4 regions of the Hafnia sp. CBA7124 genome follow, and region 1 is predicted to be linked to each of the others. Evidence: predicted binding sites of a transcription regulator. Region 1 holds the regulator's gene; each other region holds the start of a gene.
The links. Region 1 encodes CRP, which controls carbon source genes, mostly activating them, when cyclic AMP is high. Its sites were predicted from a motif close to ATGTGANNNNNNTCACAT; they were not measured.

Region 1 (8,239 bases):
CGCGCCAGCCAATATGTTCAAGACAATATACCGCCACCAACGGGCCTAACGTCATCGCCAGCCCCGCCGAGGACAGCAGAATAGACTGCGCAAAAGTGCGCTGTTCAACGGTGAAATTTGCCGTCACCGCTTTCGCACAGGAGGTCGGATAGCCCGCATGTCCCATTCCCGCCAGAAAACGAAACGTCAGCAATAAACCAAAAGTGAGCCCCAGCCAGCCGAAGCACATGGCAAACCCACCCAGCAGAAAGAGTGAGCTACACAAGACTTTTTTGAATCCAAAGCGATCGTTCAGCCAACCGGCGGGGATCTGAAAAATGGAATAGGCGAGAAAAAAAACGCCGGTGATATAGCCTAATTGCTCAGGCTGGAGGGAAAACTCCCGCTCGATAGGCAACAGAGCAAACCCCACCACGGTTTTGTCGATATAAACGATTGCGTAGCCGATAAACAATAAGAAAATCATCAATGAACGGCGCTGAAATTGCATAGCCAAACTCCTCGCTGAACGGCGTCAACCCTGACAGAGGCTCAAACGCATAGGGGTGCTTATGTGATGTGCATCACTTTCTTTTTATTAACTGCGCGCCAGATGGCATTGATGAAAATATCGTCTTTACCCACACCGTGTAAGATGTCATTTTTTTTGGGGTGATGCTTTTTATTGATAGGGGAAGCGCGGTGAAATATCTGCCAAAAATTCAGCAGCTAAAAACGTTTCAGGAAGTGATTCGTCGAGGAAGTATTCGCGCCGCCGCGCGCGCGTTAAACCAGTCACAGCCTGCAATAAGCAGAGCGATCAAAGAATTGGAACATACGCTGAATACGCAGCTTATCTTGCGTGGAGCTAAAGGAATGATGCTGACTGAAACAGGAAGCGCGTTTGCGGCACGCTCGCAGCTTATTTTGGAAGAATTACAGCGAGCGGCAGATGAAATTGAGCAGATAAGCCAATATTCTCAAGGTTCAGTGTCTGTAGGCTTTTCATCGCTGATTGCGCTAACCGTGTTTCCTCAGGCCGCTGATACCTTTAAGTCTCAGTTTCCACAGGCCAATATACACGCCAAAGAAGCGCAGCTCTCGACGCTTCTACCGGCCTTGCGTGAAGGGCGACTCGATTTTGCCATCGGCACGCTAACAGTCGAAACTACGCCAATAGATCTGGTACGTGAGCCGCTATTTGAATCGCCCTTTTGCATTATCGCTCACCGCGACAACCCATTTTCTCAGGCTAAATCGTTAGAAGAGCTGAAGCACGCAAAATGGCTGATACCTGAAACCGATATGGGCTACTACCAGCAGCTAGAATCAGCCATGGGGAATTTTTACCACCAGCTTAGTCAATCACCGATCCGAACGGACTCCGTGGTGTGCGGATTAAGCATGGTGCAACAGGCACAATACCTCACCATCGTGGCCCGGGCGATGCGGGAACCGCTGGGATTAGGCAATACGCTCTGTGCATTGCCTATCGACGATTTACCCACCGCCCAGTATTGCGTGTTCTATTCACAAAAATCGCCGCTGACCTTAACGGCGCGGCGATTCTTGGATTTATTACGTTGGGAATGCCAAAACTATGCTTGGGAGTAAAAACGTTACTCAACCACGATAGTTTCAAAGCTGTGAGTAATATTCACCGCTTGACCCAACATCAGCGCTACCGAGCAATACTTCTCGGCCGATAAGGCGACTGCGCGTTCAACGGCTTTATCAGTCAGTCCTTTGCCGGTAACCACGAAATGCAGATTGATGTGAGTAAACAAACGAGGGGCTTCTTCGCGGCGCTCAGAGGTTAATTTTACTTCACAGTCGCGCACGTCCAGTCGCCCTTTCTGTAAAATAGAAACCACGTCAATCGCGCTGCATCCACCCGCAGACATCAGCACCATTTCCATTGGGCTTGGTGCTTTATCGCCAGCGTTTCCATCCATAAGAATTTGATGCCCTGAAGCGGATTCACCCAGAAAAGTCATCCCTTCAACCCATTTCACTCGTGCCTGCATGTTTATCACCCCTTTGGTTAAATTTTGGCATCAGACTACGCTTTCTATAAAAAACAGGCAATCAGAGGCCTCACTTCTTGATGCTGAAGCGAGACAACACAAGACACCTGCACAAAGCTGTGCTACAAACTATGCCGAAATGGATCTTTATGGATTGAAACGGGTATAGATCAATAACTCTAGGAAATAATTACCTTAGCCTATTACTCTATATCTCGATTATGAAGTGCTATACAAGTTAATAAGCAAAGCCCCGTGCCACGATAAGCACACTGTCAGGATCAGTATCCCGATATTAGGGCAGCGATAACAACAGAGGATAATAGCGAATGGTTCTCGGCAAACCGCAAACAGACCCGACTCTTGAATGGTTCTTGTCTCATTGCCATATCCACAAGTATCCGTCCAAAAGTACCCTGATCCACCAAGGTGAAAAGGCTGAAACCCTGTACTACATCGTTAAGGGCTCCGTTGCTGTATTGATTAAAGATGAAGAAGGCAAAGAAATGATCCTTTCTTATCTCAATCAGGGCGATTTCATTGGTGAACTAGGCTTATTTGAGGAAGGGCAAGAACGTAGCGCCTGGGTTCGTGCAAAAACCGCCTGTGAAGTGGCTGAAATTTCTTACAAGAAGTTCCGCCAGCTCATTCAGGTCAATCCAGATATTCTGATGCGCCTGTCTGCTCAGATGGCTAGCCGTTTACAGGTTACCTCTGAAAAAGTCGGCAACCTTGCATTCTTGGACGTAACCGGTCGTATCGCTCAGACCCTGCTGAATCTGGCCAAACAGCCAGATGCCATGACTCATCCAGATGGTATGCAGATCAAGATCACTCGTCAGGAAATTGGCCAGATCGTTGGCTGCTCCCGTGAAACCGTTGGTCGTATTCTGAAGATGCTGGAAGATCAAAATCTGATCTCCGCACACGGAAAAACCATCGTCGTTTACGGCACTCGCTGATAGATGACGCCCGTGTAGCCCTGCTGCACGGGTTTCTTTAGCTATGTGGCGGCGGTTCATCTACCACCCGGAAGTCAACTACGCACTGCGTCAAACGCTGGTGCTGTGTCTTCCTGTGCTATTCGGCCTGTTGATAGGTAATCTACAACTTGGGCTGATGTTCTCTTTAGTTCCCGCCTGCTGCAATATCGCCGGGCTCGATACTCCGCATAAACGCTTTATTAAACGATTAGTCGTTGGCGGCAGCTTATTTGCCTTCAGCAGTTTTCTGCTACAGCAATGCTTACTCTGGCAAATTCCCCTACCGCTGATCATGCTCGGTTTAGCCTTGTTGCTTGGCGTTAACGGTGAAATTAGCCCGCTACACGCACGGCTTATGCCTGCCGCGCTGGTTGCCTCTATTTTTACCCTGAGCATGGCGGGAAGCGTACCGATCTGGCATGGGCCACTGCTGTATATTGTCGGCACTATTTGGTATGGCGCTTTCACCTGGTTTTGGTTTCTGCTGTGGAAAGGGCAACCGATCCGCGAGAACCTCAGCCAGCTCTACGTTCAGCTTGGCGACTACATGGAAGCCAAATACAGCCTGCTAACTCAGCATATCGATCCTGAAACCGCGCTGCCTCCGTTGCTACAACGCCAGCAAAAAGTGATGGATCTTATTGCTCAGATCTATCAGCAAATGCACATGCTATCGTTGGTGCATAATCCTGAATACAAACGCCTGCTGCGCTATTTTCAGGTCGCATTAGACTTGCAAGAACACATCACCGTTAGCCTGTCTCAGCCTGATGAAGTGCAGAAGCTGGTCGAAAAAAGTCAGGCCGAGGCGATATTACGCCGCAATGCTCAGGTCATTACCGAGCGACTTAAAACGGTTGCCGACGATATTTTGTATCACCGTTATCCCCAACATTTCTCGATGGATAATGAGCTATCGGCGCTAGAAAAACTGTCTAATCAGCACCCAGATAACCCCGTTGGCAAATTCTGTTATTATCATTTTAGCCGTGTGGCTCGCCTGCTAGAGCGCCAACGCCCACTATATCAACGCAATCTGATGTCCACTCAGCAGCGGCTTCCCTTCTGGCCTGCGCTGCGCGCCTATCTTTCGTTGAAGTCGGTAGCACTGCGCAACGCCGCACGATTAGGTATTACGCTGGCTGCGGGCAGTAGCCTCGGCATGTTATTCCATCTGCCAAAGCCCTATTGGGTTTTGCTGACCATCATGTTGGTGATTCAGAATGGCTATAACGCGACGCGCGTTAGGATCCAGCACCGTGCGCTAGGCACCTTTGTTGGGTTAATTGTTGCCGCAGGACTACTGCAGCTCAACCTACCGTTGAACGTCACGCTTAGCTGCATGCTGGTAATTACCATCGCGGCTTATTTGGTGCTCAGGAAAAACTACGGTCTGGCCGTGATCGGTTTCACCATCACGGCGGTGTACACGCTTCAGCTGTTACAGCTTAACGGATTACATTTCTTGGTTCCGCGCCTCATCGATACGGTTCTCGGTTGTATTCTTGCCTTTGCCAGCACCATCTGGCTGTGGCCACAGTGGCAAAGCGGCTTGCTGCGCAAAAATGCACATCAGGCATTGGAGGCCTACCAAGACGAACTGCGCCTTTTACTGTCGCCTGAGCCAAAAACGTCCGCGCTGGCCTATGCGCGTATGAAAGTGAATCAGGCACACAATGCCGTCTTTACTTCGCTGAATCAGGCGATGCAGGAACCGGGATTTGACTCACGTTACTTAACGGATATGCGCCTGTGGATCACCCACAGTCAGTTTATCGTTGAGCATCTCAATGCCATGACGATCCTCGCACGCGACCACTACATGCTCACCGAGAATCTGGCACAGGATTATTTACAGCGTTGCGAAATTGCGTTGCAGCTTTGTCAGCAACGTTTGGAACATGATGGTCCAACGCTCAATGACAACGCCGCCGTATTTCAGTCTGACGATCAAGAAACTAACGGTATGCCCGTTACGCAAATTGAAGTGCATCTTCGACGCATCATTGCGCACTTACGCGCCATGCATACCATTTCGTCGATAGCATGGCGGCAACGGCCACATCACGGGATTTGGATGAGCCGTAAACTCAGGGATTAATTGCCACCCACGACTTTGGCAATCGCTTTTTCCAGCCGTGCCATGCCCTCATGGATATCGGCAAACTCGATAACCAACGAGGGCGCAAAGCGCAAAATATCCGGTCCCGCGTTCAGCAGCATAAGTCCTTCACTCGCGGCGGCATGCAAGATATCTCGCGCCTTACCGTGATAGGCAGGGCTCAGTTCAGCGCCCAGCAACAGCCCCATTCCACGCACCTGAGTGAAGATATTGTACTGGGTATTGATCTTCTCTAGGGCCTCCACAAACAGGCCGTGGCGCTCTTCAATTCCCGCCATCACCTCAGGTGTATTGATCACGTCTAAAGCCGCCTCTGCAACCGCACAGGCCAGGGGATTACCGCCATAGGTGGTTCCGTGAGTGCCCACCTGCATTGCGCTGGCAATTTCATGAGTTGTTAACATGGCGCTAATCGGAAAACCGCCCCCCAGCGCTTTGGCGGTGGTGAGAATATCCGGCGTCACGCCGTAGTGCATGTAGGTAAAGAGTTTACCGGTTCGGCCCATGCCGCTTTGTACTTCATCGAAAACTAACAGCGCCTGATGCCGATCGCAAAGTTCACGTACGCCTTGTAAGAAGCTTTGCGTCGCGGGCATCACGCCGCCCTCGCCCTGAACGGGCTCAAGCACCACTGCACAGGTATGATCGTCGATAACGGCGCGAACGGCGTCTAAATCATTAAATGGCACATGCACAATATCGGCGGGTTTCGGGCCAAAGCCGTCGGAATATTTTGGCTGACCACCGACGGAAACCGTAAATAAGGTACGGCCATGAAACGCATGGTGGAAGGCAATAATTTTGGATTTAAAAGGGCTAATTTTGCTAGAGGCATAGTAGCGAGCCAGTTTGAACGCCGCTTCGTTTGCCTCCGCGCCGGAGTTTGCAAAGAAGACACGCTCGGCAAAGGTGGCATCAATCAGCTTTTGTGCCAGACGTAGCGCAGGCTCATTGGTGAAAACATTACTTACATGCCACAGCTTTTCGCCTTGCTCATGCAGTGCAGCAACCAGCGCAGGATGGCAATGCCCTAAGGCCGTCACGGCAATCCCCCCCGCAAAATCCACATACTCTCGCCCTTGCTGATCCCACACTCGGCTCCCTTTACCGCGCACGGGAACGAAATCTGCCGGTGCATAGATAGGCAACATCACCTTTTCAAATGTGTCTCTTGCAACTGCCTGCTGCTTCGCCATTACTTTTCCACCTTATTCACATCGCCAACAACGATTTGCCAGCCATTAAATGAAAATATAATCATAAAATATGCATAACAAATCACTTTATGGCAACCGTAATTTGCGTTTGTTTTGCTAAAACCTCCCCACTCAATAACAGCGGTTAAAGTTGAGACTAAGATTCAGCGTGCTTATACTTTGAACTTGGAAGTTACGTTCCGCCTCTTCACTTAAGGACTGACCATGAGCGCTCCGCTTACCATTGCTAAGAATCAAAAAGTCACGCTGCAACTACTTCCGGCGCTGGCCAACCGCCACGGACTGATTACCGGCGCAACGGGTACGGGGAAAACCGTGACCCTACAAAAAATGGCAGAGCAGTTCTCTCGTATTGGTGTTCCCGTATTTTTGGCCGACGTAAAAGGCGACTTGTCCGGTATTGCCGCTGCCGGCACGCCTTCCGATAAATTACAGAAAAGATTAGATGCTTTGCAGGTGACCGACTGGTCGCCGCAGGCGTGTCCGATCATTCCGTGGGATATTTTTGCCGAAAAAGGTCACCCTATTCGTGCCACGGTGTCAGATTTAGGCCCGCTGTTGCTGTCTCGCCTGCTGGATTTAAACGACGTGCAATCCGGCGTGTTACAGCTGGTGTTTAAGATTGCCGATGACAGCAACCTGCTGCTGCTCGATATGAAAGACCTCCGCGCCGTGGTGCAGTTTGTGGGGGACAATGCCAAACAGTTCACCACCCAGTATGGCAATATTTCTACCGCGTCTATTGGCGCGATTCAGCGCGGATTACTAACGCTGGATCAGCAAGGCGGCGATCATTTCTTTGGCGAGCCGATGTTGGATATTAAAGATCTGATGCGCTGCGACGCCAATGGGCAAGGCATTATTAATCTGCTGGCCGCCGACAAACTGATCAATCAGCCGAAGCTCTACTCGGTATTCCTTCTGTGGCTACTGGCGGAGTTATTTGAACAGCTACCTGAGGTCGGTGACGTTGAGCAACCAAAGCTGGTGTTCTTCTTCGATGAGGCTCATCTGCTGTTTAACGACGCGCCTAGCGCCCTACTGGATAAAATAGAACAGGTCGTGCGCTTAATCCGTTCTAAAGGCGTCGGGATCTATTTCGTTACCCAGAACCCACTGGATATCCCTGACAACGTTCTCGGACAACTGGGCAATCGCGTTCAACATGCGCTACGTGCGTTTACCCCACGCGATCAAAAAGCCGTGAAAGCCGCAGCACAAACCCTGCGCGCAAATCCCGAATTCAGCACCGAGCAGGCCATTACCGAGCTGGGCGTAGGCGAAGCATTGGTTTCATTCCTTGATGAAAGCGGTCGCCCAACCATCGTTGAGCGCGCAATGGTTATCGCGCCTGAATCCCGTATGGGGCCGTTAACCGCCGATGAATTGAATCACGCCCTAAATCATTCACCGTTATATGGTCGCTATGACGAAGCCGTCGATCGTGAATCTGCCTATGAAAAAATCACCCAGCAGGGCTTCAGCACGGTTGAAAGCGGGGATGAAAAAGCCAGCGCTGACGACGTGAAAAAACCAGAGGCCAACGCGCAAGAAGGCGGCGGATTGATGGGCAGCTTGAATAAAATTCTGTTCGGCACCACCGGTCCTCGCGGTGGTAAGAAAGATGGCGTGGTACAAACCGCCGCAAAAAGCATGGCGCGTCAGGTAGGAAGTTCGCTCGGCCGCCAAATTTTGCGCGGCGTTTTAGGCTCGATTATGGGCGGGCGTAAATAACCACCGGCTTTCTTATGCTCTTACTTATGCCCCGCATGATTTATCATCGGGGCATCTGATGTCATTTCCGTACAAAGCGAACCTCTGATGCTGTTGCTGATCGATAATTACGACTCCTTTACCTACAACCTCTACCAATACTTTTGCGAACTCGACGCCGACGTTATCGTCCGCCGT
Region 2 (8,239 bases), 770 kb from region 1:
CTGGGTAATCTCTGCTTTTTTAGTGCCAGCGAGTTTGAGACCAAACGACATATTGTCGGCAACGGACAGATGCGGATACAGAGCATAAGACTGAAAAACCATGCCAATACCGCGCTCAGCGGGCGGCACTTCATTCATGCGCTTGCCTGCAATAAGTAGCTCACCGGAAGTGATATCTTCTAAACCCGCAATCATGCGCAGCAGTGTCGACTTACCACAGCCAGACGGCCCAACAAAAACCACAAACTCGCCGTCTTGGATTTCAAGGTTAACGTCTTTAGAAATGACGACGTCTCCGTAAGCCTTATATACGTTTCGCAGTGCTACGCTCGCCATGCGTTACTCCTGTCTGTCACTAATGAGGTCCACTAACGCGACATCTCAGCGGGCCTAATCCTTAGCCTCGCCGTTCAGCAGATGCGCCTTATCGATTGCTGCCGATAGTGCGCGTTAAGCAAAGAAGCGTAATCATCCGTAACAAAGTTTTTCATGGGGGAGGAGATAGGAGGATGAGAGAAAATAGCGTGCGGTGAAAAGTTCATACCTTTCAGTGAATTCGTGATCCTGCTTGCAAAAATAACCCTGTGATTTTGTGTCTACATCCACAGAATAGGCGGTAGTGTTAAGTAGATCACAAGAAACCCCCTTGGGGCGTAGAAGGGGGGAGGATGAGAAGCAATCTCGTGTAAAGGAGTATGGCACTGCATCAGAAATCCCCTACAAGCAGGGGCTAACAACGATTCGTACTCTACGGCTTATCTGAACCGCTTCGGCTTCCATGCTCGGTGGTACAGACATCAACTCATACCTCGACAGAAACAGAACAAGAAGGATTGGATAATGACTAAGAAATCAGGCATCAGAACCCTCGCCCTTTCGGCACTGGCGACACTGGTTCTCTCCTCTTCCGCGTTCGCTAAAATTGAAGAAGGCAAACTGGTTATCTGGATTAACGGCGATAAAGGCTATAACGGCCTGGCCGAAGTCGGTAAAAAGTTTGAGAAAGAAACCGGTATCAAAGTGCTGATTGAGCATCCAGACAAGCTGGAAGAAAAATTCCCGCAGGTCGCGGCTACCGGCGATGGCCCTGATATCATTTTTTGGGCTCATGACCGTTTCGGGGGTTATGCGCAGTCTGGCCTGTTGGCTGAAATCCATCCTTCTAAAGCCTTCCAAGAGAAGCTTTATCCATTCACGTGGGACGCCGTTCGTTTTAACGGCAAACTGATTGCTTACCCAGTGGCCGTTGAAGCGCTGTCGCTGATTTACAACAAAGACCTTCTGCCAGAGCCGCCAAAAACGTGGGAAGAAATTCCGGCACTAGACAAAGAGCTGCGCGCTAAAGGCAAAAGCGCCATCATGTGGAATCTACAAGAACCGTACTTCACATGGCCAATCATCGCAGCCGACGGCGGCTATGCCTTCAAATATGATAACGGCACCTACAACATCAAAGATGTGGGCGTGAATAATGCTGGCTCTCAGGCTGGCCTACAGTTCATCGTTGATTTGGTGAAAAACAAGCATATCAATGCAGATACCGATTACTCCATCGCTGAAGCCGCGTTCAATAAGGGGCAAACCGCGATGACCATTAACGGCCCTTGGGCGTGGTCAAACATCGATAAGAGCAACATCAACTATGGCGTTGCCCTGCTGCCAACCTTCAAAGGCCACCCATCCAAACCGTTTGTTGGCGTACTCAGCGCAGGCATCAATGCCGCTAGCCCGAATAAAGAGCTGGCCACCGAGTTCTTGGAAAACTACCTGATGACCAATGCCGGTCTGGAGCAGGTTAATAAAGATAAACCACTGGGCGCGGTTGCACTGAAGTCCTACCAAGAAACGCTGGAAAAAGATCCGAAAATCGCCGCCACCATGCAAAACGCCCAAAAAGGCGAAATCATGCCAAACATCCCGCAGATGAGCGCCTTCTGGTACGCCGAGCGCAGCGCCATTATCAACGCGGTAAATGGTCGTCAGAGTGTGAAAGAAGCCTTAACCGGCGCAGAACAACGTATCGCCAAATAAGTTCATCAGTAAATGACTCCACCCTAACCCTCCTCTTCACTGAGGAGGGGTTTGCTCAGCGATCTCGGTATGGGCTGGATAGGGTCTGAACATCGAAATTTAAGTTGTCCGTAACCGCCTCCGGCGTAAGAGAAATGAGGGAGAGTTTGATGTCGTTATCCCATACAGAATATCCAATCGCGAAGCCGGATAAATGGTGGCAGAGTGACATACTAAAATGGATCGTTATCGCCGCCATGTGCCTGTTTACGGGCTATCTCACCATTGTGATGTACGCACAGGGCGAGTACCTGTTTGCCATGCTGACGCTGGTTTTGCTTGGGTCAGGACTCTACATTTTTGCCAATCGCAAAGCCTATGCGTGGCGCTATGTCTATCCGGGCCTTGCGGGAATGGGGTTATTCGTACTCTTTCCCCTTATCTGCACCATCGCCATCGCATTCACCAATTACAGCAGCACTAACCAGCTCACCTTTGAACGCGCACAGTCGGTGTTAATGCAGCGTCAATTCACCACGGGTAAAACTTACGGCTTTGGCCTTTACCCCGTAGGCGATCGGTGGCGCTTACAGCTAGCCAATCCCGAAAACGATCGGCTTTACATCTCAGATCCTTTTAGCTTCAGCGCTCAAGAACAGCGCTTAACCATGAAACCAGAAAGCGTCGAACAGACGGGCGATCGCGCTACGCTGCGGGTGATTACTCAAAACCGTCAGGCCTTAAATAACATCGTGGCAGTTTTGCCCGAAAGCAGTGAATTGCGCATGAGTTCCCTGCGTCAGTTCGCCGGAACCAGCCCGCTATATACTCTTGAGCAAGACGGTGAAACCCTCAAAAACAATCAAACGGGCACCGTCTATCGTCCGAATACCGACGTAGGATTCTATCAAGCGGTGAATGCACAAGGGCAATGGGAAAATGAACAGCTCAGCCCTGGATTCACCGTTTCTATTGGCTGGAAAAACTTTTTACGCGTGGTACAGGATGAAGGTATCCGCCAGCCGTTCGTCAGCATCTTTATCTGGACCATTATCTTCTCGGTCTTAACCGTGGTGTTCACCGTTGCCGTCGGCATGGTGCTGGCATGTGTGGTTCAGTGGGAAGCGTTAAAAGGTAAGGCGCTGTATCGCGTGATGCTCATTCTGCCTTATGCCGTACCGTCGTTTATTTCCATACTGATCTTTAAGGGGTTGTTCAACCAAAGCTTCGGTGAAATCAACATGATGCTCAGCCATCTGTTCGGTATTAAACCCGCTTGGTTTAGCGATCCGCTCACCGCCAAAAGCATGATTCTGATCGTCAATACCTGGCTCGGCTATCCGTACATGATGATCTTGTGCATGGGCTTGCTCAAAGCCATTCCAGACGATTTGTACGAAGCCTCGGCGATGGACGGCGCTGGCCCAATGCAGAACTTTTTCCGCATCACGCTGCCATTGCTGATCAAGCCGTTAACACCGCTGATGATTGCCAGTTTTGCCTTCAATTTTAATAACTTTGTTTTGATACAGCTATTAACCAACGGCGGTCCAGATATGCTCGGGACCTCTACACCGGCAGGCTATACCGATTTGCTGGTGAGCTATACCTATCGCATCGCGTTTGAAGGCGGCGGTGGACAAGACTTTGGTTTAGCGGCAGCGATTGCCACACTGATTTTCCTGTTGGTTGGCGCGTTGGCGATACTGAATCTGAAAGCCAGCAAAATGAATTTCGACTAAGGAGAGGGACCACAACATGGCTATGGTTCAACCGAAATCCCAGCGTTTACGCCTGCTGTTTACACATCTGATGCTGCTGGCTTTTATCTGTACCATCATGTTTCCGCTGCTGATGGTCATCGCTATCTCGCTGCGCTCTGGTAACTTTGCGACCGGCAGCCTTATTCCCGAGAATATTTCTTGGGAACACTGGCAGTTGGCGTTGGGAATGAGCGTGACTAACGCAGATGGCAGCGTCACTCCGCCACCGTTCCCGGTTCTTTTATGGCTATGGAACTCGATTAAAATCGCCGTGGTTACGGCAATAGGCATTGTGACGCTTTCCACCACTTGTGCTTATGCTTTTGCGCGCATGAAATTCAAAGGCAAAAGCTCGCTGCTGAAAGGCATGCTGATATTCCAAATGTTCCCAGCCGTGCTGTCGCTAGTGGCGCTGTATGCGCTCTTTGATCGTATCGGCCAGTATGTGCCGTTCCTGGGTCTTAATACCCACGGCGGCGTAATTTTCGCTTATATGGGTGGGATTGCGTTGCATGTTTGGACGATTAAGGGCTATTTCGAAACTATCGATAACTCGTTAGAAGAGGCCGCAGCTCTTGATGGCGCTACACCTTGGCAGGCTTTCCGCTTGGTGCTTTTACCGTTGTCGGTACCTATTTTGGCGGTGGTCTTCATCTTGTCATTTATTGCCGCAATTACCGAAGTGCCGGTGGCGTCTCTGCTCTTGCGCGATGTGAATAGCTATACGTTGGCCGTCGGCATGCAGCAATACCTTAATCCGCAAAACTATCTGTGGGGTGACTTTGCCGCTGCGGCGGTGCTGTCTGCTATTCCAATTACTGCCGTATTCTTGCTAGCTCAGCGCTGGCTGGTGGGCGGACTCACGTCCGGCGGTGTGAAAGGGTAATGCGTTAAAACCTGTGTCTTTGTTGTGCCATTGCAGTTATTCGATCCCGTTATCGCTAAAGCGATAACGACTTTGGCGGCCTATTGGCCGCCTTTTCTTTTCGCCTTATTCTCGTTTGAGCTTTTCTGTATTCGCTAAAAATAGCGCCACCACAAGAACCAAAATGGCCGCCGAATAAATCAGCGTATCGGCTGGATTTTTGTGGTCGACAATAATCAAACGGATGATTGCGGTAATACCGATGTAGATAAAATAACGTAAGGGAAAGTGATATCCCGACTGAAAATACTTCACGATAAGCGCAATGAACTCGAAGTAAAGGAAGTAGATAACAATCCCTTCAATGAGCAGATATGAGGATGCGGTTTCGCTGGCGTTAAACAGCACCGTTCCTAGCGTGAAGGTTTCTTTCGCTAAGAACACCACTAAAATCACGGCCAGCATTAACAGACCAGCATTCAAAATCCACTGCAAAATCTTCGCGATAGCGCTCGCTTGTTTGGTTCCTGGCATCGATGTTCCTCTGTGCCGTTAATCATTTTATGTGATCAAGTTAACAAAATGGCTATTTTGTCGTCTATCCCCAAACCAAAATAAATCTGTAAATCCTCAGATAGAAACTTAACGGCCCTCACATTTCGCGACATTTTTTTGCTAATCGTTTTACTATGTCGTCCGGCCAACCTTCGCCTGATCGCGAATGATTACTGCAGCTTATGCCAGGGTGTTCTAACGATTGAGAAATAAAATAATATGAAAATACTACGTCATTATGGTTTTACTATTTGCTTGCTGCTAGGGATTATCCTCGGCGGGCTATCCGGTATCGTTTTCGGAGAAAAGGCCGCAATTGTGCAGCCGATCGGGGATCTTTTCCTTAATCTGATGTTTGTCGTCATTGTGCCGCTGGTGTTTCTCAGCATTTCGTCTTCTATCGCTGAAATGAAACAGATGGCGCGTCTGGGCAAGATTATGGGAACGGTTTTTGCCGTATTTCTAAGCACCGCGCTCATTGCCGCCGTTATCGCCTTCATCGGTACCCAGATTTATAACCCATTCCAAAACGTCGACGTCAGTACGCTGATTGCACATTTGCCACCTGCGCCGGATTCACACGGCAAAAGCCTCGGTGAAATCATCGTAAATACCTTTACCGTGCCTGATTTCCTGCAGCTGTTTACCAAATCTAGCCTGCTGCCGCTGATCGTGTTCTCCGTGTTGTTAGGATTAGCTACCTCGATGTCAGGGGAAAAAGGTCAGCCAATCGCCAACTTTCTGACCTCAGGCACCGTCGTTATTCTTCGCATGGTGAAAATCATCATGTACGCCGCACCGGTTGGCTTAGGCTGCTACTTTGCCGCTACGGTTGGTCATTTAGGGCCGCAGATTATCAATGGCTATCTGAATGCTTTCCTGCTTTACCTCATCCTGACCGTGATCTACTTTTTTGGTGCAAACACGCTGTATGCCTTTGTTGCAGGTGGAAAACTGGGCGTTAAAGTCTTTTGGTCTAACGTACTGACGCCAGCGATTACCGCCGTCGCCACCTCATCCAGCGCTGCCTGTATTCCAGCAAACCTGATTGCGACTAAAAAGATGGGCGTCCCCCATGATATCGCCGAAACCGTCATCCCTTTGGGTGCCAACACGCATAAAGATGGCTCGGTAATCGGCGGCATCATCAAAATCGTATTCCTCTTTACGCTATTCCATAAAGATATGAGCGATCCGATGAATATCGCGGCCATCATCAGCGTCGCATTCCTCGTCGGTGCCGTCATGGGCGCGATCCCAAGCGGCGGGATGACCGGTGAATTGATGATCTGCTCGGTGTTTGGTTTCTCACCTGAGTTAGTCGGCACCATCATGATTATCAGCACCATCATCGACGTTCCCGCAACGCTGTTGAATTCCACAGGAAATACCGTCTGCGCCATGATGGTGACGCGATTTGTGGAAGGGAAGGATTGGTTGAAGCGCAAAGCCTGTATGCAAGGTTAAATACCCTGCGATACGCTTCGCAAAGCTAGCGAAACGCCGTGGAAGTCCCCCTCTGAACAAGGGATAACGCCCATCTTTGGACGTTACTTATTTAGAGGGATTTTCCATGGCATTAGATAAAAAGCTTCAGATGTTACAGCAACATTTCGATTCACTCGCACAACGCACTGATTCTGATGGTATCGAGTTTTGGTTCGCGCGCGACCTTCAGCCTCATCTGGGCTATGCCCGTTGGGAAAACTTCCAAACCGCCATCATCAGATCCATTGAAGCCTGCCGTTTATCTGGCTTCAAAGAACTCGACCATTTTCGTGGCGTCACGAAAATGGTTCTGCTGGGCAGCGGCGCGGAACGGGCGGTTGAAGACCTTATTCTGACACGTTACGCCTGCTATCTGATTGCTCAGAATGGCGATCCACGTAAGCCGGAAATTGCCTTTGCTCAGAGTTACTTTGCCGTACAAACTCGCAAACAAGAGCTTATCGAAGATCGTATGCGCTTATACGAACGCTTAGAGGCAAGAGATCGATTGAAAGAGTCAGAGAAGGCGCTGTCGCAGAATATTTATGAGCGCGGTATTGATGATGCCGGTTTCTCTCGCATTCGCTCTCGAGGTGACGCCGCACTATTTGGTGGGCATACCACTCAAGATATGAAAGACCGGTACGGAATTGTGAAAAACCGCCCATTAGCCGATTTTCTTCCCACTCTGACTATTGCCGCTAAAAATCTAGCGACCGAGATGACCAATTATAACGTGCAGCAAATTGACCTTCACGGTGAGCAGCCCATCACGTCAGAGCACGAACAAAATAATATCAGCGTGCGGGACATGTTGGGATCAAGGCATATAAAACCAGAGGAATTGCCTGCTGAAGAGGATCTTAAGAAACTCCAGCGCCGAGTCAAAGCTCAGGACAAAAAGCTAGGCTCAAAGGGATTACAAACACCCGTCACTAAAAAATAGAGACCATTTTCGTGGCGCCACGAAAATGGTCTAGCTCACCCAACAAAAACGCCACCATTAAGGGTGGCGTTTTTTATGTTTTAACTTAAAGAGTTAACCAACTATGCGCGCCAGTTTTTAAAGCGGTTAATCAACGCATTGGTTGAACTATCGTGGCTATTTACCTCTTCACTACCACTCAACTCAGGCAAGATACGGTTCGCAAGTTGTTTACCGAGTTCTACGCCCCATTGGTCAAAGGTGAAGATATTCAGAATTGCGCCCTGAGTGAAGATTTTGTGTTCGTACAAGGCGATTAACAGGCCCAAGCTGTATGGCGTGATTTCACGCAGCAGAATGGAGTTCGTTGGGCGGTTACCTTCAAACACCTTAAACGGTACGATGTGCGCCACTTCTGCCGCGGTTTTACCGGCTTTCGCAAACTCTTCTTCCACTTCTTCACGTGATTTACCGAACGCAAGCGCTTCAGTTTGAGCAAAGAAGTTAGACAGCAGTTTGCTGTGGTGATCGCCTAACGCATTGTGGCTAATCGCCGGAGCAATAAAGTCACAAGGAACCAGTTTAGTTCCCTGATGAATCAGCTGATAGAACGCATGCTGGCCGTTCGTACCG
Region 3 (8,239 bases), 1.8 Mb from region 1:
AAACTAAAGCGCGTGAGCTTATCGAGCGCTTGTTGTCGTTGCCGCATGATTTACTGGGGAGCCACTGGCCGACCATGCTGTTATCACTGCTCACGCTGGTGGTGCTGATCGGCGTGAGACGACTGCGCCCGAGTTGGCCAGCGCCGCTTATCGCAATGTGTCTGGCAATGTTGTTGGTTTGGCTCTTTGAGTTGCCGCGTCATGGCATACGTACGATAGGTGGATTCAGTGATGGTTTGCCGATTGTGCAATGGCCAAGTTTCCAGCCCGGTTTGCTGCGTGATTTGGTGATCCCCTCGCTTAACCTGGCGTTGATTAGCTTTGTTAGTCTGATGCTTACCGCACGCAGTTTTGCCGCCAAAAATGGCTATGAAGTTAACGCCGACGCCGAGTTCCGAGCGCTGGGTGTCGCCAATATCATTTCTGGTTTGTCACAGGGCTTTGCTATCAGCGGCACCAGCTCGCGTACGGCAGTGAACGATGCCAACGGCGGTAAAAGCCAGCTTGTTTCCATTGTGGCGGCGGTGGTGATTGGCGTAGTTGTGTTGTTCTTTACCTCTCCGTTGCAGTACATTCCCGTCTCGGCTCTGGGCGTGGTGTTGGTTTATGCGTCGTGGTCATTGCTGGATTTCCGCACGATTATTCAGCTACGCCGTCGAAATCCACCGGCGTTTCGTTTGGCGCTGTTTACCTTTGCCAGCGTGATGTTGGTAGGGGTTATGCCGGGGATCGGTTTGGCCGTTTTACTCGGTCTACTCCAGTTTTTGCGCACCGTGTTTCGTCCAACGGAACAACTGCTGGGCGTGAACGAAGAGGGTATGATCCACTCGCTAGGCAACGGAGCGCATGTTAAAGCGGTCGAAGGCGTGTTGATGTATCGGTTTAACTCGCCGCTGACCTATTTCAACGTCAGCTATTTCAAAAGACGAGTGCTTAATTTGGTTGACGGCATGCCGTTTCAGCCGCGCTGGGTTGTGATTGATGCGGTCGCCAGTTTTACCTATCCCGATATCAGCGTGATCTCAGCTATTGATGAGCTGAAACGCGATTTAAAACAGCGTAACGTCAAGTTAGTCTTAGCGGGGAGAAGAACCGACCTTAAGCGCTGGTTCAGCGCAAACCGCGCGAAGGGCGAAGAGAAAGGACTGTTGTTTGTTTCCGATCTCTATTTGGCGCTTAAGTTTATTCAGAGTAGCGAATGCGTAAACTGCGAACCATCGCCGCCGAGTGAAACCAAGGTCCTGGCGCTGGAAGATAAGAGCGCTTTACATCAGCCGCCAATAGAACCTTAAAGTATCACCATAAAAAATGGGAGCCCGTGGCTCCCATTTTGCTATCACGTATTGATTACGCCGGTTGTCTCACCAGCATATAAAGGCGAGACAGATAGATAATCAGCATCGCAGAAACCAGATTACTCAGCGCGCCCATAATCACCATTCCCACCGTTGGGTGCAGCGCAGAAAGCACACCTACCAACAGCAGCAGCGCCAGTTTTGCCGCCAGCCAGAGCATGATGGCAGGGCTTATCAAACGCACATTGGCGAATGATAGGCGGAAGCTGCTTCGAATAGCTCTGATTACGCCGACCTTTTCTTCGGACATAATCATCGGCGCTAACGCTAGCCCAACGGCTAATACGATACCCGGCACGATAAAGGCGGTAATACCAAGCTGAACCATCAACGTACACAGGAACATCAGCAGTAACAGACGTGGCAGCATCGGTGCAGAAGTACCAATCGCACGCAGCGCGCTGAGGCGTTGTCCTTGAGATACCAACGGAATTAACGCCAACATACCGCCGAGCAGCAGCACATTACCAATCAGCGCGGAGAAACTGGCCGCAGCGGATACTTTAAGCAGCACCATCTGTTGCTCGGGCGTCATCTGCTGCACCATTTCCTGCAGCCCCATACCGGACGTTAGCGTTCCATCAGCACCGGCCAGAATACTCAGATCGTCTGCACCCGGCGTGAATGCCTGATTCAGGATCACCGAAATAAACGCGGTTAACAGCGCTAACAGGCACAGCGTGCTTATCTGATGACGGAAAAAGTTAAAACTGTCACGGTACAATGTACGGGCCGTGATTGGCATGCAGGCGCTCCTTGGCATTTGCAACGACCCCCTAATTGACTAAAACAGCAGCAGGATCGCGGCAGTATCAGGTTATTAAGGGATTTAGAATAATCAATGTGCGCCGATTGTACCCTGTTAACCGGGGAAGTGGCACCCCGCTGCTATTTTACTGGCGATTTCTTCAGCGTTTGGCGGAGCAAGCGGAGTAAGCCCATAGGCGGCGCGGGCGCGATCGCAGGCTTCGTTAGGTTCTCCAAACTCCCAAGATTGAGAAAATTCTCGGCAGGGTGAGGGGCGGTTCTCGTACATCGAACACATAACATTCTGACCAATTTCTCCGCGCAAATTCACGCAGCGTGGTTTTTTCGTGTTGGTGCCCTGCATACAGCGCATATAAGGGTTGACCTGCTCGGTCAGTGAAGCAGGCACAAGGCCTCCGGCATCATCCGCTTCGGCCCAATAAAATGAAACGCGGAAAAAACCGCAGCATGCGCCACATGAGATGCAGGGATTATGTTGTGAGATCGTTGGAATTGTTTGTGTGTTACTCATCTTGATTTCCCACCACTCCTTATGGTTTCGAACCAAAACAATCGGAATAGAAAAATTACTCTGAGGTTAATTTTACGTCAATCAACTTAGATGAGATGCGTGAGGTATGTTTATAACTCGTTAAAATTGATCCACATCAATTTACGTAAAATCATATAATTAATGCATGTTTAATACATGTCATTTTGTGAAAAACAATGTCATTGATGTGATCTGTGTTAGATCACGCATCATCCTTTTTGGTTATATTTCCGCACGCAGTGATAACCATATAAAGGGAAGGGATGATGAAAAAAATTACACTTGCGCTATGTGTGGCAGCAACGCTGGCACCATCTTTCGCTATGGCTCATCAGGCGGGTGATATTATTGTTCGTGCCGGTACCGCGACGGTGCGTCCAACGGAAAGCAGTGATAACGTGATGGGGCTGGGTGGATTCAAGATCGATAACGATACCCAGTTGGGACTAACGTTCAGCTACTTGATTACCGATAACATTGGTGTTGAATTGCTGGGAGCAACGCCGTTCCAGCACAAAGTGGGGTTGCAGGCGACCGGTGACATCGCGTCTACACGTCAACTACCACCAACGTTGATGGCTCAGTGGTACTTCGGTAAAGCGGAAGACAAGCTGCGTCCTTATGTCGGTGTGGGTATCAACTACACCAATTTCTACGATGCGAAGTTTAATAACACGGGCAAAAGCTTAGGCTTGCACGATCTAAGCGTGGATAATTCATGGGGCGCTGCAGGTCAGGTGGGCTTGGACTATCTGGTGGATAAAGACTGGATGATCAACGCATCTCTGTGGTACATGGATATTGATACCACCATCAAGTTCAGAGATGGAAATAACCAAAAGCAAAGCATTGATACACATGTTGACCCATTTGTATTCATGTTTGCCGTTGGCTATCGCTTCTAATCAGAAGTGTGTAGCAGGGACAATAAAACGTTCAGTGTTGTAGACGCAGAAAGCAGACAAAAAGTTACAGACAATAAAAAAGGCGCGTAAAGCGCCTTTTTTGATCGCGAGAAGCGGTTACTTAACTCGCATATCGTTTTCAACAACGCGCACGCCTTTCACCGTTTTTGCGACGGAAACTGCACGGTTGGCATCCGCAGATGAAGAAACAAAACCGCTCAACTGCACGCGGCCTTTGAAGGTTTCAACGCTGATTTCGGTTGATTTGAGAGATTTCTCTGCCAATAGTGCAGACTTCACCTTGGTCGTAATAACGGTATCATCAATATAACCGCCGGTGCCTTCCTGTTTGGCCGTTGGCGCACAGCCTGCCAATGCAACAGAAAAAATCGCCGCTGCGCAAAAAGTGGTAATCGCTTTAACCCATTTCATCAATGTTTCTCCTTGCTGTTTATAGTTGGAACGACCGATTTAAAACCTAATCTAATGATTAGTCGTCATGTCATCCGTAATCACTATAATCCATTTTTAAAAAACAGGCTTATCAATATGTAAGCGTCACTAATACAAAAAACCGTGCGGTACGAATACGGCACGGTTGTTGAGGTGATGTTTATCTAAACGGCTATTTTAACGACGGGTAGCAGCTTTCATTCCACTGACGAAATCATGCAATTTTTTCAGCATTACATCGGGCTGGCGCTGGTTTTTTTCGATGATTTTGACAATAGCGGAGCCAGAAATTGCCCCAGCGGCACCGGCGTCGAGCGCCTCTTTTACCTGAGAAGGTTCAGATATGCCAAAACCTTGCAGCGCTGGCGGCGCCTTCAGCTCATCTAAACGCGCCACCAAATGATGCAGCGGTAGCTGAGCACGGGTTTCTGCCCCGGTAACACCAGCGCGAGAAAGCAGATACGTGTAGCCTTGTCCCTGCGCGGAAATGCCTTGCAGCAAATCATCATCGGCGTTCGGTGGGCAGATGAAAATAGGGGCAATACCGTGGCGTAATGCAGCCTGACGGAACGCCATAGACTCTTCGATTGGCACGTCGGCAACCAGTACAGAATCCACGCCAACTTCGGCACAACGCTGATAAAACTCGTCAATTCCGTTGTGGAACACCAAGTTGGCATACATCAGTAAACCAATTGGGATCTGTGGATGCTTTTTACGAATTTCAGCCAGTAGCTCAAAACAAAGCGTCGGCGTCACGCCGGCCGCAAAAGCACGCAGCGTTGCGTCCTGAATCGTTGGGCCGTCAGCCAGCGGATCGGAGAACGGTATGCCCAGTTCTAACGCATCGGCACCGGCATCAATTAAGGTATTTACGATCTCCAGAGAGAGCGCGGGAGTGGGATCGCCGAGGGTGACGAAAGGAACGAAAGCACCTTCATTACGCGTTTTGAGTTCAGCGAACAGTTGTTGATAGCGTTCCATTAGATTTCTCCCCGCGCAGTCAAAATATCGTTAACGGTAAAAATGTCTTTATCGCCGCGGCCAGAAAGGTTCACCACCAGCAGTTGTTCTTTATCCGGATCTTGCTCAATCATTTTTAAAGCGTGCGCCAAAGCGTGAGAAGACTCCAGCGCAGGAATAATACCTTCTTCACGCGACAAACGTTTGAAGGCATCCAGTGCTTCATCATCAGTGATGGACACGTAATCAGCGCGGCCAATGCTGTTCAGATAAGCATGCTGTGGGCCGACAGAAGGGAAGTCTAAGCCCGCAGAGATGGAGTAAGACTCTTCGATTTGGCCTTCTTCGGTCTGCATCATCGGTGACTTCATACCAAAGTAGATCCCGACTTTGCCATGCTTGAGTGGTGCGCCGTGTTGTCCGGTTTCAATGCCTAATCCACCGGGCTCAACGCCGATCAAACGTACTGATTCTTCGACGATAAAATCTGCAAACATGCCGATAGCGTTCGAACCGCCGCCAACACAGGCGAGAACCGCATCAGGCAAGCGGCCTTCAAAGCCTAAAATCTGTGCCTTGGTCTCTTCCCCGATCATGCGCTGGAATTCGCGTACGATGGTTGGGTATGGGTGTGGGCCAGCCGCTGTGCCAAGCATGTAGTGTGCTTTATCGTACGAACCAGACCAGTCGCGCAGCGCCTCGTTACAGGCATCTTTCAGCGTAGCGGAACCGCTAGTCACCGAGATAACCTCTGCGCCCATTAAACGCATACGGAAGACGTTTGGCGATTGACGCTCAATGTCCTTAGCACCCATATATACGCGGCATTTCAGACCGAGCAGGGCACAGGCTAGCGCAGAAGCCACGCCGTGTTGTCCAGCGCCTGTTTCGGCGATAATTTCTGTTTTGCCCATGCGCTTAGCCAACAATGCTTGGCCCAGCACTTGGTTAGTTTTATGCGCGCCGCCGTGCAGCAGGTCTTCACGTTTCAGGTACAGCTTAGTTTTAGTGCCTTTGGTTAAGTTACGGCACAGCGTCAGTGCAGTAGGGCGGCCTGCATAGTTTTTCAATAAATCGATGAACTGTGCTTGAAACTCAGGATCTTTCTGCGCGCTGACAAAGGCTTCTTCTAATTGCTTCAGTGCTGGCATCAAGATCTGGGGAACGTACATTCCGCCAAATTCGCCGAAATAGGGGTTTAGTAGTGTCATGTTATGTACCAACCTAATTATTGATTTAATTAATAAGCGCGCAGCGTTTGAAATACGGCTTCTAGTTTTTGCTGATCTTTAATGCCGGGCGCGGTTTCTACGCCAGAGTTGAAATCAAGTCCCGCACTGCCAAGCTTCGCGGCAAGAATGCAGTTGCTGGCGTTAAGACCACCGGCGAGCATGACGTTATCCAACGTTTTCCCTGCCAACAGATTCCAATCAAAGGATTCACCGGTGCCGCCGTTGCCATTATCGAAAACATAGCGGTCAACATGCAGCAAATTACGCGCAGGAATGTGGTCGCTGATGCTGATCGCTTTCCAAATCTGGCAGTTAACCGGCAATAGCTGACGTAGTTCGCGGATGTATTCCTGTGATTCATCCCCGTGAAGCTGAACGGCATGCAGCGCGAGACGCTCAACGGTGAGTCGAACCGTTTCCAGTTTGGCGTTGCGGAACACGCCAACGTATTTCAATGGCGCAGCGGCAATCACTTCGCGTGCCTGAGTGATGTCGACGTAGCGCGGCGAGCTGCCAACGAAAATCAAACCGCCGTATACGGCTCCGGCGTTGTAGGCTGTGGCCGCATCTTCGGCGCGAGTCAGGCCGCAGACTTTGTTATCTCCCAACAGCACGCGGCGTAGCGCTAGGCTTAAATCAGGCTCAGACATCAACGCGCTGCCAATCAAGAATCCGTTGGCAAAGTGGCTGAGTTCACGGATCTGGCTGTAGGTATGGATGCCTGACTCGCTAATAACGGTCACACCCTGCGGCAAACGCGGTGCCATTTGGCGCGTGCGGTTTAAATCAATCGACAGATCGCGCAGGTCACGGTTATTGATACCGACTACCTTGGCCTTCAAGGCGATAGCGCGATCCAGCTCTTCTTCATTGCTGGCTTCCGTTAATACGCCCATATTTAAGCTATGAGCTACGGCGGCCAGATGTTGGTACTGCTCATCATCTAGCACGGAGAGCATGAGTAAAATCGCATCGGCCTGATAATGACGAGCCAGATAGATTTGATACTCGGAAATCACAAAGTCTTTGCACAACACCGGTTGATGAACGGTGGCGCTGACCTGACGTAGGTAGTCAAAGTCGCCCTGAAAATATTTTTCGTCCGTTAACACCGAGATTGCTGCGGCAAAATCGCGATATAACGTGGCGATTTCAACCGGATTAAAGTTTTCACGGATCACGCCTTTTGACGGCGAGGCTTTTTTGCATTCCAGAATGAACGCGGTACGGTTGCCCGCCAGCGCGTCGTAAAACGAACGCGATGACGGCTCAATGCTCCCGCGGAAACTCTCCAGAGGCTGTTGGGATTGACGTGCTTCAACCCAGACGACTTTATCGCTAACGATGCGATTTAAAACGGTTTCTTGCTTCTGTGGTGAAAGATTACCTTGCAACATACTCAGCCTCGTGCTGCCAATGCGGTCACTCGCTCAAATGCTGTCCCGCTTCTGATGGTTTCCAGTGCCAGCTGCGCGTTGTGGCGCAGATTATCCTGACCGAACAATTTCAACAGCAAAGCTACGTTAGCGGCGACTGCCGCAGCGTGCGCTGCATCACCTTTACCTTGTAATAAGCGCGCCAGAATGTCACGATTTTCTTCTGGGGTTCCGCCTTGTAACGCATTTAGCGAATAACTCTGTAAGCCAAAATCTTGTGGAGAAAGCTGATAGCTTTCGATTTCACCGTTGTTTAACTCAGCCACCTGCGTCGGTGCGTGAATAGCCACTTCGTCCATTCCACCCCCGTGAACCACCGCGGCATTCTTATAGCCCAACACTTTTAGCGCCTGAGCAATCGGCAACACCAATTCAGGGCTGTAAACGCCGATCAGGGCTTTAGGTGGACGCGCTGGGTTAATCAGTGGGCCGAGCACGTTAAAAATGGTGCGGGTTTTCAGCTGTTGGCGAACCGGCATCGCGTGGCGAAAACCGGTGTGATACTGCGGCGCAAACAGGAAACAGACATTTAAATCATCTAGCGCTTGGCGTGAATCTTCGGCGCTCATGTCTAAGCGAATGCCAAAGGCCTGTA
Region 4 (8,239 bases), 1.8 Mb from region 1:
ATACCGGCCTTTCTTCCGCACTGCACCTCGTTGAAGCGGGATATGACGTTGTTTTATTAGAATCAGCTCGCATTGGCTTTGGTGCCAGCGGACGTAACGGTGGCCAGTTGGTCAACTCCTACAGCCGCGATATTGACGTTATTGAACAGCTCTACGGCATGGACACCGCCAAAATGCTGGGCAGCATGATGTTTGAAGGTGCAGAAATTATTCGCCAACGTATCAAACGCTACGCCATCGACTGTGATTACAAGCCCGGCGGCATTTTCGTTGCACTCAACAACAAGCAATACCACACGCTCATCGAACAAAAAGCCCACTGGGAACGCTATGGCAATACCCAGCTTGAGCTTTTAGATTCAGATCGCGTGCGTGAAGAGATCGCCTCCGATCGCTACGTAGGGGGATTATTGGATCACAGCGGTGGTCATATTCACCCTCTCAATTTAGCGCTGGGTGAAGCAGAAGCGATCCGCATGCAAGGTGGACGCATCTTCGAGCAATCTCCGGTCGTCAAAATTAAGCATGGCACGCCTGCCACGGTGATCACTGAAAAAGGTCAAGTACAGGCGAAATATGTCATTGTGGCGGGGAATGCCTATCTGGGAAATAAAGTTGAACCCGAATTAGCGCGCCGTAGCATGCCATGTGGCACTCAAATCGTGACCACTGAGCCTCTGCAAGCCGACGTCGCTGCCTCATTAATTCCGAAAGACTACTGCGTGGAAGATTGTAACTATCTTTTAGACTACTACCGTGTCACCGGTGATAACCGTTTATTGTATGGCGGCGGCGTAGTTTACGGTGCACGTGACCCAGACGACATTGATAATCTCATCGTGCCAAAACTGCTGAAAACTTTCCCACAATTGAAAGGCGTGAAAATTGATTATCGCTGGACAGGTAACTTCCTGCTGACCCTATCGCGCATGCCGCAGTTTGGTCGACTGGAGAATAACATTTACTACATGCAAGGCTACAGTGGACATGGCGTGACCTGTACCCATCTGGCTGGGAAGCTGATTTCAGAGGTGCTACGTGGTGACGCTGAGCGCTTTGATGCCTTTGCTAAACTTCCTCACCTTCCATTCTTTGGCGGACGAAATTTACAAATTCCATTCACCGCCATCGGCGCCGCCTATTATACAATCCGTGATCGGTTAGGCGTGTAATTATTTCGTTACCCACACAAATACAAGAGTCTTATAGGCTCTTGTATTTCCCCATTAAACATATTTCATCATCATTAATATCGCCCCTAAAACGTCTAAACTATTTCCCTCACAGTTTTCTTTAACCTTCATTTCATTTGTTTATTTAAACACTTTTATTACAACCTGATACTATTAAAATGTAAATAATGAAAATAGCGCTGGCATTTAAGCGCTTAAAAAAACAAAATATAAAACTGCATTTATATACTTAAAAGAGAGGAATATTATGCAGTTAATATATAATTATGATGAATATTACAAATGGATTGTCAGCTCTTTTTTTTATGATTTTGACGCTAACTCAGAACCTTTAGTCGATGAAAGTGAATTACTTGATTTTGCTAATAAATCCCAGCCTGAAAACTACCCATGTTTGGTTTACATCGCGGTGAATAGCCCATTAGAGCCTTTTCCCTCCATAAAGTTTATCTATACAAAGCAGCTCCACGCATGGTCTGAACAAGCCAGACTCGTTGCCGAGCACCCATAAGCCACATAGAAAACAATGGTAATGGATTGCCATTGAATTTCTTAAAGGTGCTTATTTTTCCCTTCAGTATTTTCTTTACGATTTCTGGTTTATAGCAGTCATTGATCGCTAAACGAGTCATTAATTATAAATAACTCGCTGAATTTATTGTTTAGACTACCCGACACTGTTTTTTCTAATACAATCAGTAGCTATCGTTCATTTCCTTTACCATGCGTAAACTACATAGAGTAAGACATCAATATATGAGGCTGAAAGGATTCCCACCACTAATTACCCTACTGTTGATGTCGTCACTCATATTAACCATAGGGCGCGCCATTACACTGCCCTTTATAACTATCTATATGACCGAGCACTTTCATCTTGAGCCTGAGAGTGTGGGGCTGGTCTTAGGTGTCAGTCTTGCACTAGGCATTACTGCAAGCTTTTACGGTGGCTATCTGGTTGATAAATTTGATAAACATCGTTTAATGATTATCAGCATTGCTCTATTTACTCTAACGTTTTGCATTATGCCATGGCTTAACGACGTGCTCTGGATGGTGCCCGTATTGGCGCTGTTGCACGCCGCTTATTCTATTTTTAGCATTGCCATTAAAGCCTGCTTTGCCGAATGGCTACCGGTAAGTGAACGCATTCGCGGCTTTTCGATGAATTATACGTTAGTGAATGTTGGCTGGGCCGCGGGCCCTGCGCTCGGTGTTTTCGCAGCGTCGTTCTATCCCATGCTGCCGTTTTTTCTCTCTGGCCTACTAGCCTTTCTCGTTGGACTCACCCTTTGGCTGCGCCTAGATAGCTACGGACTTCCGCCTGCGAACGGTGATACCGTATTTACCGACCAGCGACTTACTTTTAGTGCTACTTTTAAAGTCTTAAGCCACGACCGCCGGCTAATCTTTTTTACGCTTGGCAGCACCATGGGCGCAGTGGTTGCAGGACAGTTCACCGGCTACTTATCCCAGTATTTAATCACCGTCAGCAACGCGCAGTTTGCTTATCAGGTGATTGGCTCAGTGATGACGATAAACGCAACCGTCGTCATCGGCTTGCAGTATTTGCTCAGCCGCAACATGAATAAAGAAAATCTGTTGCGCTGGCTGATATTTGGCACCCTCTTTTTCTGTCTAGGACTCATCGGTTTTGCTTTGGCTGAGCGCTCCATTCCTCTCTGGATGGTCGCCATGGCGATCTTCACCCTTGGTGAAGTCATTGTGATACCGGTTGAATACCTATTTATTGATTTTATTGCGCCAGCGCATTTGAAAGGCAGTTACTACGGGGTGCAAAACTTGGCTAATTTAGGCGGTGCGGTGAATCCCATACTGTGCGGTTTTTTGCTCTCTTTCACCCCGCCGACTACGCTTTTCTACGTACTGGTCGCTATATCACTTTTTGGTCTAGTATTTTTCTGGTACGGCTATAGACTGTCGGGCGCATCTAACCACGCTTCCGAAGATCTCATCTGATACGGGCTCTTACTCCTATATGGGCTCCTAACTGAAAACCTTCACAAACGGCATAATTGCGATAACTTGTTTTCATGATGTGATCGGTAGCACATTTCTGATTTTAATTGTATGATGAATGCGTTTTCTTTCTTAGGTATTCACTGATGTCAAAAGCATTTTCAGTTTGCTGGCAGTATTTGAGAGCTTTCATATTAATTTACCTGTGTTTGTTTGCAGGGAATGCCATCTCAACGCTGCTGCCAATCACAATTCCAGGCAGCATTATTGGCATGCTGATCTTATTTGCCCTGCTGGCATCACAAATCATGCCAGCAAAATGGGTAAAGCCTGGTTGTAATATTTTAATCCGCTATATGGCGCTGTTGTTCGTCCCGATCGGCGTTGGCGTGATGCAGTACTACGACGTATTAACCAAGCAGTTTGGTCCTATCGTCGTATCGTGCCTCATTAGTACTTTGATTATTATGGTTGTCGTTGCTTATAGCTCTCATATGGTGCATCGCGAACGTATCATTGGTGAGGCTACCGACGGCAGCGAGGAGAAAAAATAATGGCTTATATTTGGTGGTCGTTACCACTCACGCTGTTAGTCTTTTTTGGGGCGCGCCGTATTGCTCAAAAGCTAAACATGCCGTTATTGAATCCGTTGCTTGTATCAATGGTAATTATTATTCCATTGCTATTGCTGCTCAAAATTCCTTATGAGCATTATTTTGCAGGCAGCTCAACGCTGAACAGTTTGCTACAGCCTGCCGTGGTGGCATTGGCATTCCCACTGTATGAGCAGATCCACCAGATCCGCGCACGCTGGAAATCCATCATCACTATCTGTTTTATCGGCAGCGCTACCGCCATGATTTCAGGCACAGCAATTGCTCTGTGGATGGGTGCATCGCCAGAAATCGCAGCCTCGGTAATGCCGAAATCAGTGACCACGCCAATTGCAATGGCCGTTGCACAGTCGATTGGTGGTATTCCAGCCATCAGCGCGGTGTGCGTTATTTTCGTTGGGATTCTGGGAGCCGTGTTTGGACATACTCTATTAAACCTGATGAAAATCAGCACTAAAGCCTCGCGTGGTTTAGCGATGGGTACCGCATCGCATGCCCTTGGCACCGCACGCTGCGCCGAGATGGATTTTCAGGAAGGCGCGTTCAGCTCACTGGCTCTGGTTATCTGCGGGATTATTACTTCGTTGCTAGCGCCATTCCTCTTCCCTGTGCTGTTGCACTTATTTAGCTAATATCACTGTTGCCTCCCCTACATGGGGAGGCTAAAAAGAAACAAAAATCACAAAAACCCGCGATACATCTCACACTTCTTTCATTCGTTACATTAATTACATCAAAATAGTGATAATAATCACATAATAAAGCCAATCGGTTGCCTAGAATACTCTCCCGTAACTAACTAAGAGGCTCCCCCATGCACGCACGATACGACGCGGCATTCAGCCAACTGCCAGCCGCTTTGCAGGCGGCGCTCTCACCGATTATCAATGATGCTGATTTCCACGCGGTGATTACCGCTTCTCAGGTTGAAAGTCTGAAACAGGCTACCGGCTTGAGCGACAGCGAATTAGCATTTGCCCTGCTTCCTATGGCCGCCGCATGCTCACTGGCGCCCATCTCCAAATTTTACGTTGGTGCCGTTGCGCGCGGTGTTAGCGGCAACCTGTATTTCGGTGCCAATATGGAGTTCTTGGGTGCGCCGATGCAGCAAACCATTCACGCAGAACAGTGCGCGGTGACGCACGCATGGCTGCGCGGCGAAAAAGCACTCGCCTCCATCACGGTTAACTACACCCCTTGTGGTCATTGCCGTCAGTTTATGAATGAGCTGAATACCGGCACCAAACTGGCGATTAACTTGCCAGGACGCCAGGCCGCTACGCTGGGTGATTACCTACCAGACGCTTTTGGACCGCGCGATCTTGAAATCAAAACCCTGCTGATGGATGAAGAAAACCATAACCTCAGTTTGGCAAATGCGGACGAACTAACCTTAGCGGCGTTAGACGCAGCCAACCGCAGCCATGCGCCTTATAGCCATGCCTATAGCGGCGTAGCGCTGGAAGCCGAGGACGGTAGCGTTTACAGCGGACGTTATGCTGAAAATGCGGCCTTTAACCCAAGCTTGCCGCCGTTACAGGCAGCGCTGATTCTGATGAACGTTTCGGGCAAAGATGTGCTGCGTACTCGCCGTGCGGTATTGGTTGAAACCGAAGATGCCGTGTTCTCCCAATGGGATGCCACCCAAGCAACGCTTCATGCGTTAGGCTGCACTCAAGTCGAACAGGTTCAGGTTTAAGCTATTTTTAATGCAGGGTCATTCGGCCCTGCATTCTCACTCCTCGCCAAATCCTGTAAAAAAGTGTTACTTAGCTCGCACTTTCCCTGCTAAATGTCATCTTTCTATAACAAGCATTGAACAACTTATTAGTATCTCTTAGGATCGCAGGGATGACGTATTAAAATCTCTGATAAAAATATACCGCCCGACATAAAGAGTGCTACCCATGGAACTGGAATACGAAAGTAAACGTCCGTTATACATCCCCTACGCAGGCCCGATCCTGCTGGAATTCCCCCTGCTGAATAAAGGCAGCGCCTTTAGCGAAGAAGAACGCAGCAACTTCAACCTACACGGCCTGCTGCCTGAGGCCGTCGAAACGATTGAAGAACAAACCGAGCGCGCCTATCGCCAGTATCAGGATTTCAAAACCGATAACGATAAACACATCTACCTACGCAATATCCAAGATACTAACGAAACCCTGTTCTATCGCATGCTTGATGCCCATCTGAGTGAAATGATGCCAATCATTTACACCCCGACGGTTGGCGAAGCCTGCGAGCATTTCTCTGATATTTACCGTCGCGCCCGTGGTCTATTCATTTCTTATCCGAACCGCGACCGCATCGACGATATGCTGCAAAACGCCACCAAACAAAACGTGAAAGTCATCGTTGTAACCGACGGTGAACGTATCCTTGGGCTAGGCGATCAGGGCATCGGCGGCATGGGGATCCCCATCGGTAAATTGTCACTGTACACCGCGTGTGGCGGCATCAGCCCTGCCTATACGCTGCCGGTCGTGTTAGATGTGGGCACCAATAATCCACAGCGCTTGAACGATCCGCTGTATATGGGATGGCGTCACCCACGCATTTCCGGTGATGAATATTATGCCTTCGTTGACGAATTCATTCAGGCCGTGAAGCGCCGCTGGCCTAACGTTCTATTGCAGTTTGAAGACTTTGCTCAGAAAAATGCTACCCCACTGCTCAACCGTTATCGTGACGAACTCTGCTGTTTCAACGATGATATTCAAGGTACGGCGGCGGTTACGCTGGGTAGCCTGATTGCCGCCAGCCGTGCGGCCGGCAGCCAACTGCGCGATCAAACTATTACGTTCTTAGGCGCAGGCTCTGCAGGTTGTGGTATCGCCGAGCAGATCATTGCCCAGATGAAATCCGAAGGCTTAAGCGATGAAGAAGCACGCCAACGCGTCTTTATGGTTGACCGCTTTGGCTTGCTCACAGATAAGCTACCAAACCTGCTCGAGTTCCAAAGTAAGCTGGTGCAAAAAAGTACATCACTAGCAAACTGGGAAGTAGAAAGTGATGCAATTTCACTGTTGGAAGTGGTGCGTAACGCTAAGCCTACCGTTCTCATCGGCGTTTCGGGTCAGCCGGGCTTATTTACTGAAGAAATCATTCGTGAAATGCACAGCCACTGCGCGCGTCCAATCGTTATGCCGCTGTCGAACCCAACGTCACGCGTTGAAGCCCGTCCAGAAGATATTATTAACTGGACCGATGGCGCGGCGCTGGTCGCCACCGGCAGCCCATTCGGGCCGGTAAGCTATAAAGATCAGGTCTTCCCGATCGCCCAATGCAATAACTCCTATATCTTCCCTGGTATTGGGCTCGGTGTTCTGGCCTCTGGGGCTAAACGCGTCACCGACGGCATGCTCATGGCCGCCAGCCGCGCCTTAGCCGACTGCTCACCGCTGGCACAGCAAGGTTCAGGTGCACTACTGCCTGATGTTAAAGATATCCAACAAGTATCACGCTCCATTGCGTTCCAAGTGGGCAAAGAAGCACAGCTACAAGGTGTGGCCGTGTTGACCTCTGACGAAGCATTATTACAAGCGATCGATAATAACTTCTGGCAGCCTCTGTATCGTATCTACAAGCGAACTTCATTCTAAGAGTGTGTGACAGTCGCTAAGTAAAATACAATTAGAGTTATCTCCCAAGCGTGGTGTAACAACCACGCTTTATTTTTAATTACTCACTCTCATCGTCTAAAAAATCATCAAGTTAGGAAAATCCCACTCAGATTGCTTGCGTCGCCTGAGCGGGTAAAGTAGCCTCGTAGACATAAGCACCTTTAGGCATAAATACAACCGACGCAGCAGGCACCATCATGTGGAGACGACTGATATACGGTATTTTAACCGTCGCTATTTTACTGGCGGTGACGGCTATTGGTCTGGATCGCTGGATTAGCTGGAAAACTGCGCCGTATATTTACGAAGACGTGCAGGATTTGCCACATCGTCAGGTGGGCGTGGTTTTAGGTACGGCCAAATATGTCAGTACTGGAACCATCAATCAGTATTACCGCTACCGCATCCAAGGCGCGCTTAACGCCTACAACAGCAACAAAGTGAATTACCTATTGCTGAGCGGCGACAATGCGCTTCAGAGCTACAACGAGCCGGTGACCATGCGTCGCGATCTCATCAATGCCGGTGTGCCTAACGGCGATATTGTGCTCGACTATGCCGGATTCAGAACGCTGGACTCCATTGTTCGCACACGCAAAGTCTTCGACACCAACGACTTCACCATTATCACGCAACGTTTCCACTGCGAGCGTGCTCTGTTTATTGCACTTCACATGGGCATACAGGCTCAGTGTCTTGCCGTACCCTCTCCGAAAAATATGATGATGATAAGGGTAAGGGAAATTGGCGCACGATTGGGTGCGTTAACCGATCTCTATATCCTTAAACGTGAACCGCGTTTTCTTGGCCCAATGATCCCTATTCC

Region 2: the regulator CRP is predicted to act here: its motif matches at 5,202-5,219, upstream of psiE (phosphate-starvation-inducible protein PsiE).
Region 3: the regulator CRP is predicted to act here: its motif matches at 2,759-2,776, upstream of ompW (outer membrane protein OmpW).
Region 4: the regulator CRP is predicted to act here: its motif matches at 4,527-4,544, upstream of cdd (cytidine deaminase).

The regions. Positions count from the first base shown of each region.
Region 1 covers NZ_AP017469.1:4,175,796-4,184,034, forward strand. The annotation lists gene CPY98_RS18995 (MFS transporter) at 1-490, opposite strand, end outside; gene CPY98_RS19000 (LysR substrate-binding domain-containing protein) at 682-1,593, shown strand; gene CPY98_RS19005 (OsmC family protein) at 1,599-2,006, opposite strand; gene crp (cAMP-activated global transcriptional regulator CRP) at 2,336-2,968, shown strand; gene CPY98_RS19015 (YccS/YhfK family putative transporter) at 3,012-5,090, shown strand; gene CPY98_RS19020 (aspartate aminotransferase family protein) at 5,087-6,307, opposite strand; gene CPY98_RS19025 (helicase HerA-like C-terminal domain-containing protein) at 6,533-8,062, shown strand; gene CPY98_RS19030 (aminodeoxychorismate synthase component II) at 8,150-8,239, shown strand, end outside.
Region 2 covers NZ_AP017469.1:358,107-366,345, reverse strand. The annotation lists gene malK (maltose/maltodextrin ABC transporter ATP-binding protein MalK) at 1-336, opposite strand, end outside; gene malE (maltose/maltodextrin ABC transporter substrate-binding protein MalE) at 841-2,031, shown strand; gene malF (maltose ABC transporter permease MalF) at 2,181-3,752, shown strand; gene malG (maltose ABC transporter permease MalG) at 3,769-4,659, shown strand; gene psiE (phosphate-starvation-inducible protein PsiE) at 4,765-5,172, opposite strand; gene CPY98_RS01660 (dicarboxylate/amino acid:cation symporter) at 5,413-6,660, shown strand; gene dinD (DNA damage-inducible protein D) at 6,767-7,627, shown strand; gene pgi (glucose-6-phosphate isomerase) at 7,729-8,239, opposite strand, start outside.
Region 3 covers NZ_AP017469.1:2,423,939-2,432,177, reverse strand. The annotation lists gene CPY98_RS11220 (SulP family inorganic anion transporter) at 1-1,292, shown strand, start outside; gene CPY98_RS11215 (YciC family protein) at 1,348-2,100, opposite strand; gene CPY98_RS11210 (YkgJ family cysteine cluster protein) at 2,218-2,607, opposite strand; gene ompW (outer membrane protein OmpW) at 2,922-3,560, shown strand; gene CPY98_RS11200 (BON domain-containing protein) at 3,678-3,992, opposite strand; gene trpA (tryptophan synthase subunit alpha) at 4,191-4,997, opposite strand; gene trpB (tryptophan synthase subunit beta) at 4,997-6,187, opposite strand; gene trpCF (bifunctional indole-3-glycerol-phosphate synthase TrpC/phosphoribosylanthranilate isomerase TrpF) at 6,217-7,605, opposite strand; partial or broken gene trpD (anthranilate phosphoribosyltransferase) at 7,608-8,239, opposite strand, start outside.
Region 4 covers NZ_AP017469.1:1,438,602-1,446,840, reverse strand. The annotation lists gene CPY98_RS06730 (FAD-binding oxidoreductase) at 1-1,172, shown strand, start outside; gene CPY98_RS06725 (hypothetical protein) at 1,441-1,704, shown strand; gene CPY98_RS06720 (MFS transporter) at 1,956-3,173, shown strand; gene CPY98_RS06715 (CidA/LrgA family protein) at 3,320-3,727, shown strand; gene CPY98_RS06710 (CidB/LrgB family autolysis modulator) at 3,727-4,419, shown strand; gene cdd (cytidine deaminase) at 4,602-5,486, shown strand; gene CPY98_RS06700 (NAD-dependent malic enzyme) at 5,695-7,392, shown strand; gene sanA (outer membrane permeability protein SanA) at 7,611-8,239, shown strand, end outside.